Regions from separate parts of the Streptomyces sp. NPDC048479 genome, predicted to be linked through region 3. Evidence: riboswitches for the same ligand, from Rfam matches in the RefSeq annotation. Region 3 holds a riboswitch; each other region holds the start of a gene.

Region 1 (3,268 bases), on a different contig from region 3:
GCGGGCAGCGCTGGCCGATCCCAGCGCCGACCCGTCGTCCGCGGACCCGCCGAGCCATGTGAGCCGTATCCCGAAAGTCGGCTACAGCGGCCCGGACTACTCCAGCCCGAGCGAGGGCTCGACGACGGGCCAGAGACCCACCTTCACCAGTCCGGACTTCACCAGTCCGGACTTCGGCGGCCCCGAGCACCAGCCGGAGTGACCCCGGCCGGCGCCCGTGGCCGGGAGTTCACTCCGCGATCGGCAGATAGACCCGGTTGCCGGCCGCGGCGAACTCCTTGGACTTCTCGTCCATGCCCGCCTCGATCTCCTCCTGCAAGGCACCGTGCTGCCGCCGGATGTCCTGGGAGATCTTCATCGAGCAGAACTTCGGACCACACATCGAGCAGAAGTGTGCGGTCTTCGCCGGCTCGGCCGGCAGCGTCTCGTCGTGGAACTCCCGTGCCGTGTCCGGGTCGAGGGCCAGATTGAACTGGTCCTCCCACCGGAACTCGAAGCGCGCGTCGGAGAGCGCGTCGTCCCACTCCTGCGCTCCCGGGTGGCCCTTCGCGAGGTCCGCCGCATGCGCCGCGATCTTGTAGGTGATGACACCGGTCTTCACATCGTCGCGGTCCGGCAGGCCCAAGTGCTCCTTGGGCGTGACGTAGCAGAGCATCGCCGTTCCCCACCAGGCGATCATCGCGGCGCCGATACCGGAGGTGATGTGGTCGTACGCGGGCGCCACGTCCGTCGTCAGCGGGCCGAGCGTGTAGAAGGGGGCCTCCTCGCAGATCTCCTGCTGAAGGTCGATGTTCTCCTTGATCTTGTGCATCGGGACATGGCCCGGGCCCTCGATCATCGTCTGCACGTTGTGACGCTTGGCGATGGTGTTGAGCTCGCCGAGCGTACGCAGCTCCGCGAACTGCGCCTCGTCATTGGCGTCCGCGATCGAGCCGGGGCGCAGTCCGTCGCCGAGGGAGTACGTCACGTCGTAGGAGGCGAGGATCTCGCAGAGCTCCTCGAAGTTCTCGTACAGGAACGATTCCTTGTGGTGCGCCAGACACCAGGCCGCCATGATCGAGCCACCGCGGGAAACGATGCCCGTCTTGCGGCGGGCGGTGAGCGGCACGTACCGCAGCAGCACGCCCGCGTGGACGGTCATGTAGTCGACGCCCTGCTCGGCCTGCTCGATGACCGTGTCCTTGTAGACCTCCCAGGTCAGCTCCTCGGCCTTGCCGTCGACCTTCTCGAGCGCCTGGTAGAGGGGCACGGTGCCGATCGGGACCGGGGAGTTGCGCAGCACCCACTCGCGGGTGGTGTGGATGTTGCGGCCGGTGGAGAGGTCCATGACCGTGTCCGCGCCCCACTTGGTGGCCCAGGTCATCTTGTCCACCTCCTCCTCGATGGAGGAGGTGACCGCGGAGTTGCCGATGTTGGCGTTGACCTTCACCAGGAATCGCTTGCCGATGATCATCGGCTCGATCTCGGGGTGGTTGACGTTGACGGGCAGGACGGCCCGGCCCGCCGCGATCTCTTCACGGACGACCTCGGCGGAGACGTTCTCACGGATCGCGACGTACTCCATCTCCGGGGTGATCTCACCGCGGCGGGCGTACGCGAGCTGTGTCACCGCCTGGCCGTCGCGGCCCCGGCGGGGCTGGCGCGGGCGGCCGGGGAAGACGGCGTCGAGGTTGCGCAGTCCCCCGCGCGGCGAGGTGTGCTTGATCCCGTCGTCCTCGGGACGGACCGGGCGGCCGGCATACTCCTCGGTGTCGCCGCGGCCGATGATCCAGTTCTCCCGCAGCGGCGGCAGGCCGCGGCGGACGTCGGTCTCGACGGTGGGATCGGTGTACGGGCCGGACGTGTCGTACAGCGTCACGTCCTTGCCATTGGTGAGGTGCACTTGCCGGACCGGCACCCGGAGGTCGGGGCGCGAACCCTCGACGTACCCCTTGTGCCAGCCGGGCTTGCGCTCCGCCTGGTCGGCGGCAGGCGTGCGTGCATCCTGAACGGTCATGAGACCTACTCCCTACGCCGGCATTACCCGGTAACAGGTTCGGCGGTCGACGCAGCGGCTTCCGTACGATTCGTCACGACTCGTACGAAGGTCAGCGCCCTCTCAGCCCGGTGCTCCGAGCTCCCGCGTGTGCAAAGGTGCCACCACGCTAGCGTCATTTCTGGCGTGCTGAACAGTGGGCCTCTCCCGTTCTTGCGATGATCGGCCGGTGACCTCCTCGCAGCAGACACCCGAAGCACACGGCCATGCGCACAGCCACGGGCCGGCCGCGCCCGTCTCCAAGCACCTTCGCAAGGTCATCGCCGCGGTGCTGATTCCCTTCTCCACGGCGGTTTTGGTCGGGCTGTTCGTACTCTGGCCGGGCGGCGCTCCCGACCATCAGCGCAGCGGTGTCGGCTTCGACCGGCAGACCGAGCAGGGCAAGGTGGTGACGGTCGCGAAGGTCAACTGCAAGGACGTGAATGCGGCGCAGGTGCCGCCGACCGGTGACACCTCGACGCCCGAGGGGCGCGAGGCGGTCAATTCCCAGCGGGGCAGCTGCGCGAAGGCGACGATCGAGGTCACCAGCGGTAAGGACAAGGGCCGTACCTTCACCGAGATCGTCCAGCCGGACGCTCCACGGCAGTTGAGCAAGGGCCAGGGGGTGGTGGTGGCGTACGCACCCGATGCGCCCCGCGATCTTCAGTACTCCGTGACCGATGTGGACCGTAAGTTCCCGATGGTGCTGCTGGCCGGGATCTTCGCGCTCGTGGTGGTGCTGGTGGGACGGATGCGCGGTGTGATGGCGCTGATCGCGCTCGCCGCCTCGTTTGCCGTACTGACCCTGTTCATCCTGCCGGCGATCCTGCAGGGCTCAAATCCCCTGATCGTCGCGGTGATCGGGGCGAGCGCCATCATGCTGATCGCTCTCTATCTGTGCCACGGACTCACCGCACGTACGTCGGTCGCGGTCCTCGGCACGCTGATCTCGCTGCTGCTGATCGGACTGCTCGGTTCGCTCTTCATCGGCTGGGCGAGACTGACCGGCAACACCGACGACAGCACCGGCCTGATCCATGGCCTGTTTCCGAACATCGACTTGAGCGGTCTGCTGCTGGCCAGCGTCATCATCGGTTCGCTCGGTGTGCTCGACGATGTGACAGTGACCCAGACCTCGGCGGTCTGGGAGCTGCACCAGGCGGATCCGGGCTTGGGGCCGCGCGGGCTCTACCGGGCAGCCATCCGGATCGGCCGGGACCATATCGCGTCGGTCGTGAACACGCTCGTACTCGC
Region 2 (3,268 bases), on a different contig from region 3:
CTGCCGTACGCGTGTCACCTCGACATCGAGCATTTCCGCGATGTCAGGAAGGTGGAGCCAGGCGGGGACGAGAGCATCGATCTTTGCGTCAATCTCGGTCACAGGACAAGCGTGCCATCCCGGACTGACAGTCGGTAGCCGGACCCTAGTCGGCCGCCGCCTTCAAAGGGACGGACGGGTCGGCGGCGCGCGCCGGATCCAGCCGGATTCCGGACAGGATGAGCTTGCGCCCTTGCGCCAGATCACGGGCTCTGCCGACGGCGAGAAGCGCGACCAGAGAGCCGTCCCGCAGCCAGAGCACCGACCAGGCCGCGCCTGCCGGATCACCGCGCCACACCATCGTGTCGGCGGCCTCATGATGGCCCGCGTACTGCACAAAGCGCCCGAACTGCTCGGACCAGAAGTACGGCACCGGGTCATAGACCTCCGGTGGCTCCTGTCCGGGCGCGCCGCCGATGACATTGGCGGCGACCGTACGCGGCCCCTGCAGAGCGTTGTCCCAGTGGTGCACGAGCAGCCGCTCGCCGTATCGGCCGGACGGGAAGGAGGCGCAGTCCCCGACGGCGTACACATCGGGCAGCGAAGTGCGCAGATACGCGTCCGCGGTGATTGCGCCGTCCGGGCCGAGTGCGATGCCGGAGCCGGCGAGCCAGGCGGTGGCGGGCCGGGCGCCGATGCCGACGACCACGGCGCCCGCCGGAAGCTGCCGGCCGTCGGCCAGGATCACCGCGCCGGGCTCGATGTCCGCCACGCGCGCGTGGGTGAGCAGTTCGACGCCGTACTCCGCGTACCAATCGGTCATCGGGCCGGCGACCTCGGCGGGCAGGGCTCCGGCCAGCGGGCGCCCGGCGGCCTCGACGACGGTGACCGTGCAGCCCGCCTCACGGGCGGCCGTCGCGAACTCCGCGCCGATCCAGCCCGCGCCGACGACCACCATGTCGTGCTGCTGCGTGAGAACGGGGCGCAGCCGCGCGGCGTCGTCGAGGGTACGCAGCAGATGGACGCCGGGTACGCCCACGGCGCCGGGCAGGGTGATCGGTTCCGCACCGCTGGCGATGACCAGGACGTCGTACGGGACCGGACCTGCCGCGGTGTCCAGCTCATGGGCCCCGGCGCGCACTCCGGTCACCTCGCAGCCCAGCCGCAGTTCGATGCCGAGTGCCTCGAAGTCGACATCGAAGGCCGAGCCCTCCGCCTTGCCGAGCAGGATCGCCTTGGAGAGCGGGGGTCTGTCGTACGGCTGATGGGGCTCGGCGCCGATCAGGGTGACCGGGCCGGTGAAACCCTGCTCGCGCAGTGCCACCGCGGTCTGCACTCCGGCCATTCCCGCGCCGACGACGACCACGCGCCGCTGCGTCTGTGCTGTCTGCTGCTCGCTCACCCGACAACCTTACGCATCTGACGGACCGTCAGGAAGGCAGCTGTTCGACGACGCTCGTCCCGCTGCCCTCCTGGGACTCCCATTCCCAGCTCTCCTCCAGCCGCAGCCGCCCGTCCTCGAGCTCGACGACGGTGGAGAGGCAGCGCCCCGAGGACGTCCCGCCGTCCGCCTTCAGCTGCACATAACGGAAGTCGAGCCGGTCGCCCTCCCTGGTGCCCACAAGGTGGCCACGGAGCACATCGCCGCCCTCGTACTCGGCCCAGATCCGGCCTTCCTGCTCGTGGTACGTGAACCGGGTCCGGGTCCCCACCTGGCCCGGAGCCTGGTCTGCGACCGGGGAGAGCACGAGTCCGTCGAGCGACCTTGCCACAGTGGCTGCTCCCTTACTGCGAGTTGGGGCCTGGGGTTAGGGTGGCCACCGTAAGGCACTCGCGGGAGCCCGGACGCACCGGGCTGAGAGGGAGGCTGGACGGCCTCCGACCGTACGAACCTGATCCGGGTCATGCCGGCGAAGGGAGGGGCTGGACGCCCATGTCGCGTACCTCAGACGTCCTCGTTGTCGGGGGCGGAATCATCGGCCTGGTCACGGCCTGGCGTGCGGCGCAGCGAGGGCTGCGGGTCGCCGTCGCCGATCCGGAGCCCGGCGGCGGCGCTGCGCAGGTCGCGGCCGGCATGCTCGCCGCCGTCACCGAACTGCACTACGGCGAGCAGACGCTGCTCGGCCTCAACCTGGAATCCGCGCGGCGCTATCCCGCCTTTGTCGCCGAGCTGGAGGAGACGAGCGGACAGTCCGTCGGCTATCGCGCCTGTGGCACGCTCGCGGTCGCGCTCGACGCCGACGACCGCGCGCATCTGCGTGAACTGCACGCCCTGCAGCGTCAGTCCGGCCTGGAGTCGGAGTGGCTGACGGGGCGCGAATGCCGCCGCCTGGAGCCGATGCTCGCGCCCGGCGTGCGCGGGGGCCTTCGGGTGGACGGCGACCACCAGGTCGATCCACGGCGGCTGGCCGCGGCGCTGGTGGCGGCCTGCGAGCGGGTAGGGGTGGTCTTCCACCGCGGCTGGGCGGAGCGGCTGTCGGTGGTACGGGACCGGGCGGCCGGAGCTGTACTGACGGACGGCAGTGAGCTATCCGCGGACCAGGTGGTGCTGGCGTGCGGCAGTCTGAGCGGCAGGCTCGGCGGCGTACCGGAGGATGTACTGCCGCCGGTACGGCCGGTGAAGGGCCAGGTCCTGCGGCTGACCGTGCCGCGTGCGTACGCGCCGTTCCTCTCCCGGACCGTGCGGGCGGTGGTGCGCGGCAGTGACGTCTATCTGGTGCCGCGCGAGAACGGCGAGCTGGTCATCGGGGCAACCAGCGAGGAGCTCGGCTGGGACACCACGGTGACGGCGGGCGGGGTGTACGAGCTGCTGCGCGACGCGCACGAGCTGGTGCCCGGCATCACCGAGCTGCCGCTCACCGAGACCCGCGCCGGGCTGCGCCCCGGCTCTCCCGACAATGCGCCGCTGCTGGGCCCGACCGCTCTGCCGGGCCTGCATCTGGCCACCGGCCACCACCGCAACGGGGTGCTGCTCACACCCGTCACCGGCGATGTGATTGCCACGGTGCTGGTCACCGGCGCACTGCCGGACGAGGCTCGCCTCTTCACTCCTCGCCGCTTCTCCCCCGTACCTCAGGAGCAGCCCGCATGAACGTCCCCGTGTCCGTCACCATCACCGTCTCCGTCAACGGCGAGGCGCGCGAGCTCGCCACAGGCACCACGCTGGACGCCCTGGTCACGTCCCTCACCGCCGCCCCGTCCGGAGTCGCCGCCGCCGTCAACGAGACGGTCGTCCCGCGCAGCCGATGGGCCGGCACCCGGCTCGGCGACGGCGACCGTGTCGAAGTCC
Region 3 (3,268 bases):
GCCGCCGTACCGTCCACGCGTGTACGGCGAGGACCGCGCCCACCGCGGCGAACTGCACCAGCGTCAGCACGGCTGCCGTGGACAGATCCAGCAGCTGAGCCGTTTGTCGATAAATCTCCACCTCGACCGTGGAGAACGTCGGTCCGCCGAGGATCTGTACGACACCGAAGGAGGTGAAGGTGAAGAGGAAGACCATCAGCGCGGCGGCGGCCACGGCGGGCCCGAGGGCCGGCAGCGTCACCCTCCGCCAGGCCGCGAACCGCCCGGCGCCCAGCACCCGGGCGGCCTCCTCCTGACGCGGGTCGAGCTGCGACCACAGACCGCCCACGGTCCGTACGACCACCGCGTAGTTGAAGAAGACGTGCGCGAGCAGAATCGCCCACACCGTCGTGTCCAGCCGTACGCCCCACAGCTCGTCGAGCAGCCCGCCGCGCCCGAGCAGCGCCAGGAACGCCGTCCCGACGACGACGGTCGGCAGCACGAACGGGACGGTGACCACCGCCCGCAGCAGTCGCTTTCCGGGAATGTCGAAACGGGCGAAGACATACGCGCCGGGCAGGGCTATCAGCAGTGTGAGCGCTGTGGAGGCGAGCGCCTGCCACGTGGTGAACCACAGCACCCGCAGGATGTCGGGGCGGCTCAGCACCTCACCGATCCGCCCGAACTGCCAGACCCCGTCGATCTCTAGGCCCCGGCCGACGATCGCGACGACCGGATAGGCGAAGAAGACCGCGAAGAACACGGCGGGCCCGGCCATCAGACCGAGCCGCGCCGCACTCCCGCGGACGGACTTCGTTACTTCAGTACGAGCGAGGACCATGACTGGACCCACTGCTCACGGTTCTTGGCAATCGTGTCGGGAGCGACGGTCTGGGGCTTGACGGCCACCGCGCCGAACTTGGTGAACACCTCGGGCAGCTTCGCGTCCTTGATCACCGGGTTGACGAACATGTTCAGCGGCATGTCCTCCTGGAACTTCTTGGAGACCAGGAAGTCCAGCAGGGCCTTGCCGCCCGCCTCGTTCTTCGCACCCTTGAGCAGACCCGCGAACTCGGTCTGGCGGAAGCAGGTTCCGGTCGCGACCCCGGTGGGCGCCTCGGTCGGCTGCGGCTTGGAGAAGAGCACCTCGGCGGGCGGACTGGAGGCGTACGAGACGACGAGCGGCCGGTCGGCCTTGGCCTTCTTACCGCCCGCGGAGCCGGAGAACTCCTCGTTGTACGCCTGCTCCCAGCCGTCGACGACCTTGACGCCGTTCTCCTTCAGCTTCTTCCAGTAGTCCTGCCAGCCGTCCTCGCCGTACTTGCCGACCGAGCCGAGGAGGAAGCCGAGGCCGGGCGAGGAGGTCGCGACGTTCTCCGTCACCAGGAGGTTCTTGTACGCGGGCTTGGCCAGGTCGTCGAAGGACTGCGGCGGCGCCAGCTTCTTGTCGGCGAAGTACTTCTTGTCGTAGTTGACGCAGATGTCGCCGGTGTCGACGGGCGTGACCCGGTGCTTGTCCTGGTCCAGCTGCACCTCGTCGTTCACCTGGCTCAGGCCCTTTGCCTCGTACGGCGTGAACAGGCCGTTGTCGAGAGCACGCGAGAGCAGGGTGTTGTCGACGCCGAAGAAGACATCGCCCTGCGGGGAGCCCTTGGTGAGGATCTCCCTGTTGAGGGCCGCGCCCGCGTCGCCGCTCTTGAGCACCTTGACCGTGTAGCCGGTCTCCTTGGTGAACTCCTTCAGCACGGAGGCGGAGGCGACAAACGAGTCGTGGCTGACGAGCGTCACGGTCTTCGGCTTCGAGCGGCCGTCCGAGGCCGACGAGTCCTTGGCCTCGCCGCCGCAGGCCGCGAGCGTGGTGACACCGAGCGCCGCGGCCAGCGCGGTGACCGTGATCTTCTTGGTGGTGCTCACTGAAATTCCTCCTGGAGTTGACCAGGAAGAGACGCGGCCCTGCCCGGCTCCCTCGAAGGGAATCCGGGCAGGGCGCAACAGCTTGTGAGTAATGACCGAACTTCCTACCCAGAATGACCTGGGCAAGGTTCAGAGGGTCTGCGACCACTGGGCTTGATTTACCAAACCCGCGTCGCACTCTCAGCGCTGTGGCGCTCCCCTGTCGGAATATGTAGATGTTTCAAGCCAGGTTACACGGGCGCTAACGCTCCGAAGCGGCCAGCTGTCCGCACGCTCCGTCGATCTCCTGGCCACGGGTGTCCCGGACGGTGACCGGCACCCCGTGCGCCGCGATGGCCTCCACAAAGGCCTTCTCGTCCTCGGGCCTCGAAGCCGTCCACTTGGATCCCGGCGTCGGGTTGAGCGGGATCAGATTGACATGGACCCGCCTGCCCTTGAGCAGCCGGCCCAGCAGATCACCCCGCCACGCCTGGTCGTTGATATCGCGGATGAGCGCGTACTCGATTGAGATACGGCGGCCCGACTTCTCGGCGTACTCCCAGGCGGCGTCCAGCACCTCCCGGACCTTCCAGCGCGTATTGACCGGGACCAGGGTGTCGCGCAGCTCGTCGTCCGGCGCGTGCAGCGAGACGGCGAGACGGCACTTGAAGCCCTCGTCGGCGAAGCGATGCATCGCGGGCACCAGGCCGACGGTGGAGACGGTGATCCCGCGCTGCGAGAGACCCAGGCCGTCCGGCTCGGGGTCGGTGAGCCGGCGGATGGAGCCGACGACCCGCTTGTAGTTGGCGAGCGGCTCCCCCATCCCCATGAAGACGATGTTGGACAGCCGCGCCGGTCCGCCCGGCACCTCGCCGTCGCGCAGGGCGCGCATGCCGTCGACGATCTGGTGCACGATCTCGGCGGTCGACAGATTCCGGTCGAGACCGGCCTGACCGGTCGCGCAGAAGGGGCAGTTCATCCCGCAGCCGGCCTGCGACGAGATGCACATCGTCACCCGGTCCGGATAGCGCATCAGCACGGACTCGACGAGCGTGCCGTCGTGCAGCCGCCACAGAGTCTTGCGGGTGGTGTCGTCGTCGCACGAGATATGCCGTACGACGGACATCAGGTCGGGCAGCAGCTCCGAGGCGAGCTTCTCGCGCGCGGCGGCGGGGATGTCGGTCCACTGGGCCGGGTCGTGGGCGTACCGCGCGAAGTAGTGCTGCGAGAGCTGCTTGGCGCGGAACGGCTTCTCGCCGATCGCGGCGACGGCGTCCTTGCGCTCGGCGGGCGTGAGGTCGGCGAGATGCCGCGGGGGCTTCTTGGCTCCGCGGGGCGCGACGAAAGTGAGTTCTCCGGGCTTGGGCATGGTTCGTCCAGTGTCGCAGACGGAATC

The links. Region 3 has a riboswitch for thiamine pyrophosphate ahead of AB0D12_RS26255 (thiamine ABC transporter substrate-binding protein). Riboswitches for the same ligand answer to the same signal wherever they lie in the genome.
Region 1: another riboswitch for thiamine pyrophosphate. It lies ahead of thiC (phosphomethylpyrimidine synthase ThiC); the one in region 3 lies ahead of AB0D12_RS26255 (thiamine ABC transporter substrate-binding protein).
Region 2: another riboswitch for thiamine pyrophosphate. It lies ahead of thiO (glycine oxidase ThiO); the one in region 3 lies ahead of AB0D12_RS26255 (thiamine ABC transporter substrate-binding protein).

What each region holds. Positions count from the first base shown of each region.
Region 1 is NZ_JBEZKA010000012.1:16,586-19,853, reverse strand. It holds gene AB0D12_RS19745 (hypothetical protein) at 1-202, shown strand, start outside; gene thiC (phosphomethylpyrimidine synthase ThiC) at 230-1,996, opposite strand; TPP riboswitch at 1,989-2,133, opposite strand; gene AB0D12_RS19735 (YibE/F family protein) at 2,205-3,268, shown strand, end outside.
Region 2 is NZ_JBEZKA010000001.1:137,527-140,794, forward strand. It holds gene AB0D12_RS00620 (Rv2175c family DNA-binding protein) at 1-102, opposite strand, end outside; gene AB0D12_RS00625 (FAD-dependent oxidoreductase) at 146-1,381, opposite strand; gene AB0D12_RS00630 (hypothetical protein) at 1,410-1,751, opposite strand; TPP riboswitch at 1,803-1,915, shown strand; gene thiO (glycine oxidase ThiO) at 1,913-3,070, shown strand; gene thiS (sulfur carrier protein ThiS) at 3,067-3,268, shown strand, end outside.
Region 3 is NZ_JBEZKA010000018.1:92,447-95,714, forward strand. It holds gene AB0D12_RS26250 (iron ABC transporter permease) at 1-757, opposite strand, end outside; gene AB0D12_RS26255 (thiamine ABC transporter substrate-binding protein) at 796-1,893, opposite strand; TPP riboswitch at 1,977-2,104, opposite strand; gene rlmN (23S rRNA (adenine(2503)-C(2))-methyltransferase RlmN) at 2,135-3,241, opposite strand.